2 linked regions of the Geomonas sp. RF6 genome follow. The protein of the gene in region 2 interacts with the protein of the main gene of each other region in a pairwise test. Links are inferred from orthologs where the notes say so. Each region holds a gene or a part of one and is shown on either strand. Other genes may lie near its edges.

The links.
Region 1: the proteins of ftsZ (region 2) and LPW11_RS03300 interact in binary tests that used the Escherichia coli proteins (3 or more experiments, as listed by UniProt). The link is inferred for Geomonas sp. RF6 from one-to-one orthologs.

Annotation. Positions count from the first base shown.
Region 1 is NZ_CP087999.1:762,934-766,049, forward strand. Bases 95-2,892 are described here. They hold LPW11_RS03300 (rod shape-determining protein), read right to left. Parts: upstream 2,117-2,892; coding sequence 1,073-2,116; downstream 95-1,072. Other genes in these bases: LPW11_RS03295 (glycosyltransferase family 2 protein), read right to left, coding at 95-940; LPW11_RS03305 (peptidylprolyl isomerase), read left to right, coding at 2,348-2,892. In the rest of the region: more of LPW11_RS03295, read right to left, coding at 1-94; more of LPW11_RS03305, read left to right, coding at 2,893-3,116. UniProt on the Escherichia coli protein: Forms membrane-associated dynamic filaments that are essential for cell shape determination. Acts by regulating cell wall synthesis and cell elongation, and thus cell shape.
Region 2 is NZ_CP087999.1:1,263,933-1,267,234, forward strand. Bases 287-3,270 are described here. They hold ftsZ (cell division protein FtsZ), read right to left. Parts: upstream 2,366-3,270; coding sequence 1,208-2,365; downstream 287-1,207. Other genes in these bases: LPW11_RS05375 (radical SAM protein), read right to left, coding at 287-892; ftsA (cell division protein FtsA), read right to left, coding at 2,554-3,270. In the rest of the region: more of LPW11_RS05375, read right to left, coding at 1-286; more of ftsA, read right to left, coding at 3,271-3,302. UniProt on the Escherichia coli protein: Essential cell division protein that forms a contractile ring structure (Z ring) at the future cell division site. The regulation of the ring assembly controls the timing and the location of cell division.

The sequences.
Region 1 (3,116 bases), 500 kb from region 2 along the record:
CGTCGACGGCGGCCACCGACACGATCCCGGGGCAGGCTGCCACGATCTCCCGGTACACCCGCCCCTGCCGCGCGATCGTGCAGAAGCGGGGGAGCGGCACCAGCCGGATGTTCTCGTGCAGGAAGAGCCCTCCCCCTTTCGCACCGTGGTACAGCGCCTTCGGCAGGAGGACCCAGTAGCGGTCCCCGTGCCGTGCCCCCTTCAGGAGCACCTCCAGCTTGTGCCGCAGGAGTGTCGCGTCGGTCCCGTCCGGGAGGTGGACACAGTAGCTCCGGCCGGTCCCCCACCGTTCGGTAAAGAGGGAGATGGAGCGCTGCAGCGCCTCGTCGCGCCTTTTCTGCGAGCCGAGCCGCACCTCCTCCTCGCACAGCACCTGCGGCGAGGGGACGGCATAGGTGAAAAAGCCCGCAGCGCAGGCGCGCCGGGTGTAATCCTTCAGACACCAGGAGCCGTCATCCATCCCTTCGTCGAACCCTTGGCAGGCAAGATACGCCTCCCGGGTGATCACCATGGCGCAGAAGGAGCCGGATTCCATCTCCAGCGGCTCCCGGGGGAGCTCGGCGCGCTGATTCGACAGGCTCGGCACCAGTATCCCTGCATCCGGGTGCGCCTCCGCAAAGGCGAGAAGCGGCTCGAACCACCCCGGAGGGACGAGCGACCCGCTGCGAACGAGCGCGAGGTACGGTGCCTCGCAGTGGGCGAGCCCGCGGTTTGCGCTCCGCACGAAGCCGATGTTGTGGTCGTCGTGCAGAAGAAGCGCGTTCTCCTCGAGGGAATCGGCGAGCTCCTGCAGGATCCGCTCCGTCTCCCGGTCGCTCCCGGAGTCCACCATGACGATGCGGGCACCGGGGGTGTAGCTGATCAGGTTGACCAGGCAGTTGCGTGTCTCATTGGGCCGATTCCAGATCGGCACCACGATGTCAATCGTCGCAGATGTCACGCGGGATCTCGTAATGAGCGGGCGCCGCCGGTTTCCGGATGGTTGCGGCATGGAGCCGGAGGTGCCGCTGCCGGAGGGGGGCAAGGGGCGGGACGCGGAAGGGGGGAGTGGCGCCCCCCTCCGCATCCGGGACTAGGAGCTGATCGCCACGTTGCGCAAGAGCGCGAGTTCGTCGAGCACCTTTCCGGAGCCGAGAACGACGCAGGAAAGGGGGTCCTCGGCGGTGACGACCGGAAGCCCGGTCTCCTCGCGCAGGAGGATGTCGAGGTTGCGCAGGAGTGCGCCGCCGCCGGCAAGGACGATCCCCTTGTCGACGAGGTCAGCCGCGAGCTCGGGGGGGGTGCGCTCCAGGCAGTTGCGCACGGCGTCCACGATGGCGGTGACCGGCTCGGAGAGGGCGTCGCGGATCTCGGTGGAGTCGATCTCGGTCGTCTTCGGGATGCCGGAGACGAGGTCGCGCCCCTTCACCTCCATGGTGAGGACGTCGGGGGAGGGGTACGCCTCGCCGATCTCGATCTTGATGAGCTCCGCCATGCGGTCGCCGATCAGGAGGTTGTACTTTCTCTTTATGTACTGGACGATCGCCTCGTCCATCTTGTCGCCGCCGACGCGCACGCTCTTTGTGTACACGATCCCGGCAAGCGAAATGCAGGCGACCTCCGTCGTGCCGCCGCCGATATCGACGATCATGTTGCCGCTCGCCTCGGTGATGGGGAGGCCGGCGCCGATCGCCGCGGCCATCGGCTCCTCGATCAGGTAGACCTCGCGGGCGCCGGCGCTCTCCGCCGACTCCTTCACCGCCCTCTTCTCCACCTGGGTGATCCCGGAGGGGACGCAGATGACGATGCGGGGGCGCACCAGCGTCTTTCTGTTGTGTACCTTGTGGATGAAATAGCGCAGCATCTCTTCGGTGATGTCGAAGTCGGCGATGACGCCATCCTTCATGGGGCGGATAGCGGTGATGCTGCCGGGGGTGCGCCCGAGCATCTTCTTCGCCTCCATCCCCACGGCGAGAACCTTCTGCTGGCCGTTTTGCGTCTTTTGCACGGCGACAACGGAAGGCTCGCGCACCACGATCCCCTTCCCCTTCAGGTACACCAGCGTATTGGCTGTGCCGAGGTCAATGGCGAGATCGTTGGAAAACATGCCGAAAATGGCGTCAAAAATCTTTATCATTCGTAGCTCCTTCTGGTGGGCTCGCGCTACCTGGAGAATCTGTTCCTTCAAAACATGTCACGATAGCAAAAAGGGTTATCCCTTGCAAGCGAGAAAACCCCGCAACCCCCCGTCGGAGACGGTTTCCCGCTCATTCTATTGTTGCTTTTGCAATTCACTTATATTAGTATCGCCCACTATTCTTTTTGAAGGATTGCATTAAATCTGACCGGTTAAAGGAGTCGAAACTGCATGCTCGGGATAATGAGGAAGTACAAACAGTCCATACTGATAAAAGTCGTCTTCGGGGTGATCGTCCTCTCCTTCATCGGCACCATCTTTCTCGTCTGGGGCAGGGGTGACAAGGGGACCGGACCGTCCGATTACGCAGCAAAGGTAAACGGCACGAAGATCAGCCTCGAGAGCTTCCAGCGGAGCTACTACCGCACCAGGGGGATCTACGAGCAGCTATACGGCCGCTCCCTGACCCCCGAGATGGAAAAGCAGATGGGGATCAAAAAGCTCACCATCGACTCCCTCATTGATAACGAGCTGGTCCGCGAGGCCGCGGACGACATGGGGATCAAGGTCAACAAGAAGGAGATCCAGGCGGCCATCGAGGGGATCCCGGCCTTCCAGAAGGACGGCGCCTTCAACTTCGAGCTGTACAAGCAGACGCTGAAAGCAAACCGCCTCACTCCGCGCGCCTTCGAGGATGCGACGGAGGAGGAGATCCTCGTCAACAAGACCCGCGACAAGATAAAGGAGTCCGCGAAGCTCACCGACCAGGAGCTCCTGCAGGCGTACAAGAAGCAGAACGACAAGGTGGACCTGCAGTACGTCTCCTTCTCCCCCGCCGACGTCAGGGGCGAGGTGAAGCTTTCCGACCAGGAGCTGAACAGCTACCTCCAGTCGCACGAGGCGGAGTTCAAGACCCCGGAAGAGGTCTCCATCTCCTATACCGTCGTCTCCCCGGCGAAAGTGGCCTCTGGCGCCGCTGTCACCGAGGAGGAGGCGCAGA
Region 2 (3,302 bases):
CGAGACCGACTTTGCGCCCCTCCTGCACCCCTTTCAGCACCTCGCGCCGGACGACTTCGAGCGAGCGCTGCCGGTATGGGAGGTATATGTACCCGGCCGCGCAGAAGCGGCAACCGCGCGGGCAGCCACGTGAGAGCTCCACGAGGTGCATGTCGGAGAACTCGGTGCAGGCGGTGTGGACCTCCGTAACGGTGGGGCGCTCGTCAAGATCGCGACTAAAGACGCGCTGCACGCGGGGGGGGGCGCCGGGGAGCGGATGCATGGAAAGTAGCCTCGTCCCCTCGTACTCCGGTGCATAAAGGGAAGGGACGTATATGCCGTCGACGCGGGCGCATTCCAGGAGAAGCTCCTCGCGTGACTCCGACTCACCCTTCAGCACTTCCAGCAGGTGCTGGAGGACCCCTTCCGCCTCCCCGAGGCAAACCAGATCTATCAGAGGGGCGACCGGCTCGGGATTGAGGAAGAGCGCGGCGCCGCCTGCAATGACGAGGGGGTCGTGGGAGGTGCGGTTGCTCGCGAAAGGAGAGATCCCCGAAAGCCTGAAGATGGTGGGGATGTTGAGGTAGTCACTCTCGAAAGAGACGGAGAAGGCGACGACGTCAAATGACGACAGAGGGCGTTGCGACTCCAGGGATACCAGATGCTGCGCCCCCCCTCGCCGCTGGCGCTCCTGCAGCTCGCTCCTGTCCGGGAGAAAGGCGCGCTCGCAGACGACGCCGGGGTCGTCGTTCATCATCGCGTAGAGCGTCTGGAAGCCGAGGTTGCTCATCGCGGCATGGTAGCTGTTGGGGTAGACGAGGCAGCAGGAGAGGCGGCCGCCCCAGTTGCGCTGGATGGTGCCGCTCTCGCCTGCGAGGATTTCGCGGCGCTTGTCGTGTGGTATCCGGGACATGGGTCGAGAGTAGCATTCTTTGCGGGGATGAGGAAGGAAAAGGTGTGATATCAGACGCTTAAGGCGAAATTCGGGGAACCGAATCCATGAGAGAGGTCATGTGACATGTAGGCCGGGATAAGCCGCAGGCGTTCCCGGCGTCGGCGACCAAAGAGCAAATCCCCCCTGCCCCCCCCTTCGCAAAGGGGGGAACGCGAGTTCTCGTGCAGCGCTTCGTGGAAATGTAGTCAAGGTTCCTGGGAGCTTCCCGGAAGAAGTAAAAAAACCCGGCCCCCTGTAGAGGGCCGGGCTGGAAAAGCTCCGAATTGCACTAAACTAGTCGACTGACTTCCGGAGGAAGGTCGGGATATCGTACTGATCTTCGTCGTCCATCAGGAAGGAGCGCTGGCGGGCGACGTGCTCGCGCTGCTGCTTCTCGCGGATGAAGGTCGGGATCTCCCTGTTGATCTCGGAAGCGGAGGGCTTCACCAGGGTCGAGACGTTCTTCAGCTCGTGGCGCCCTTTCTCCAGATCGAAGCGGTCGCCGAAGCCGGTGGCGATCGCGGTGATCTTGATCGTCTCTCCGAGGCTCTCGTCGATGACGAGACCGACGATGATGTTTGCGTCCTCGTGCACCTTCTCGTGGATGATGCGGCTGGCGGCGTCGAATTCGTCCATGGTCATGGCGGACGGTCCGGAGATGTTTACCAGCACGCCCTTCGCGCCGGAGATGTCGATGTCTTCGAGGAGCGGGGAGGAGATCGCGCGGGTCGCTGCGTCAACCGCCCTGTTCTCGCCGGTGCCAAGACCGATACCCATCATCGCCATGCCGCGCTCGCTCATGATCGACTTCACGTCGGCGAAGTCGACGTTGATCATGCCGGACTGAGTGATGAGGTCGGAAATCCCCTGCACCGCCTGGCGCAGCACGTCGTCGGAGGGCTTGAATGCGTCGAGGATCGACATCGACTTCCCGGCCAGGCCGAGGAGGCGGTCGTTCGGGATCACGATGAGGGAGTCAACGTGCTTCTTCAGTTCCTTGATGCCGTCTTCGCCTTTGGCAAGACGCTGGCGACCTTCGCGGGAGAAAGGCTTGGTGACGACGCCGACGGTGAGGGCGCCGATTTCGCGGGCGATTTCTGCGATGACGGGAGCAGCGCCGGTACCGGTGCCGCCGCCCATACCGGCAGCGACGAAGATCATGTCAGCGCCCTTCAGCGCCTCGACGAGCTTCTCGCGATCCTCGATTGCAGCATCGCGCCCAACGTTGGGGTTGGCGCCTGCCCCGAGACCCTTGGTAAGCTGGGTGCCGATCTGGATTTTGATGGACGCCTTCGACATGCGCAATGCCTGGGCGTCGGTGTTTGCTACGATGAAATCGACCCCGGTGATGCCAACCGTAATCATGGTGTTCACAGCGTTGCCGCCGGAACCGCCTACCCCAATTACCTTAATCTTCGCACTCTGGTCGATGCTCTCATCGAAGTGAAACATTCAATATCCCCCTTATCGCCGCCCCCGGCAGATCAAAAAATTATTGGACCTTTTTATACATTTTTTTGGAACGATAGGGAAGCGTAAAATGCAGCAAACAAGCACTTTTTTCGCGGAATAAAGAGAAGGGGACAGGCGCCTTTTGAGGGGGGCCTGTCCCCTTTCAGGGGAGGGTGTTTTTGGCGTTTTTAGAAGAATTCACCGAACCACTCGCGCATCCTTTTGCCGACCCTGCGGAAGACATGGTCGTCGCTTTGCGCGGTCGGGAACTCGTGCACGCCGACGTTCTTGCTGCCGTACACAACAAGGCCGACGCCGGTTGCGTAAACAGGCGAATTAACGACATCCACGAGCCCGCCGATCTTCTGGGGCACGCCGCGGCGCACCGGGAGGTTGAAGATCTGCTCGCCGAGTTCCGGCATCCCTTCGAGGATCGTGGAGCCGCCGGTGATGACGACGCCGGAGGCGATGAGGTCCTCGAGCCCCGATTTCACGATCTCGCGGTTCACCAGGGTGAAGATCTCCTCGACCCTCGGCTCGAGGATCTCGCACAGCAGCTGGCGGGAGAGGACGCGCGGCTTGCGCCCGCCGACGCTCGGCACCTCGATCGTCTCGTCCTTTCCGACGAGACTGGAGAGGCAGCAGCCGTACTTCTGCTTGATCCGCTCCGCCTCCGCCATCGGGGTGCGCAGGCCGACCGCGATGTCGTTGGTGAGGTGGTTGCCGCCAAGAGAGAGGACGGAGGTGTGCTTGATGGCGCCGTCGACGAAGATGGCGATGTCGGTGGTGCCGCCGCCGATGTCCACGAGGGCCACGCCGAGCTCCTTCTCGTCAGCGGAGAGAACCGCCTCGGAGGAGGCGAGTTGCTCGAGGACGATGTCCGCCACCTCGAGACCCGCGCGGTTGCACGACTTCACGATGTTCTGGGCGCTCGCCA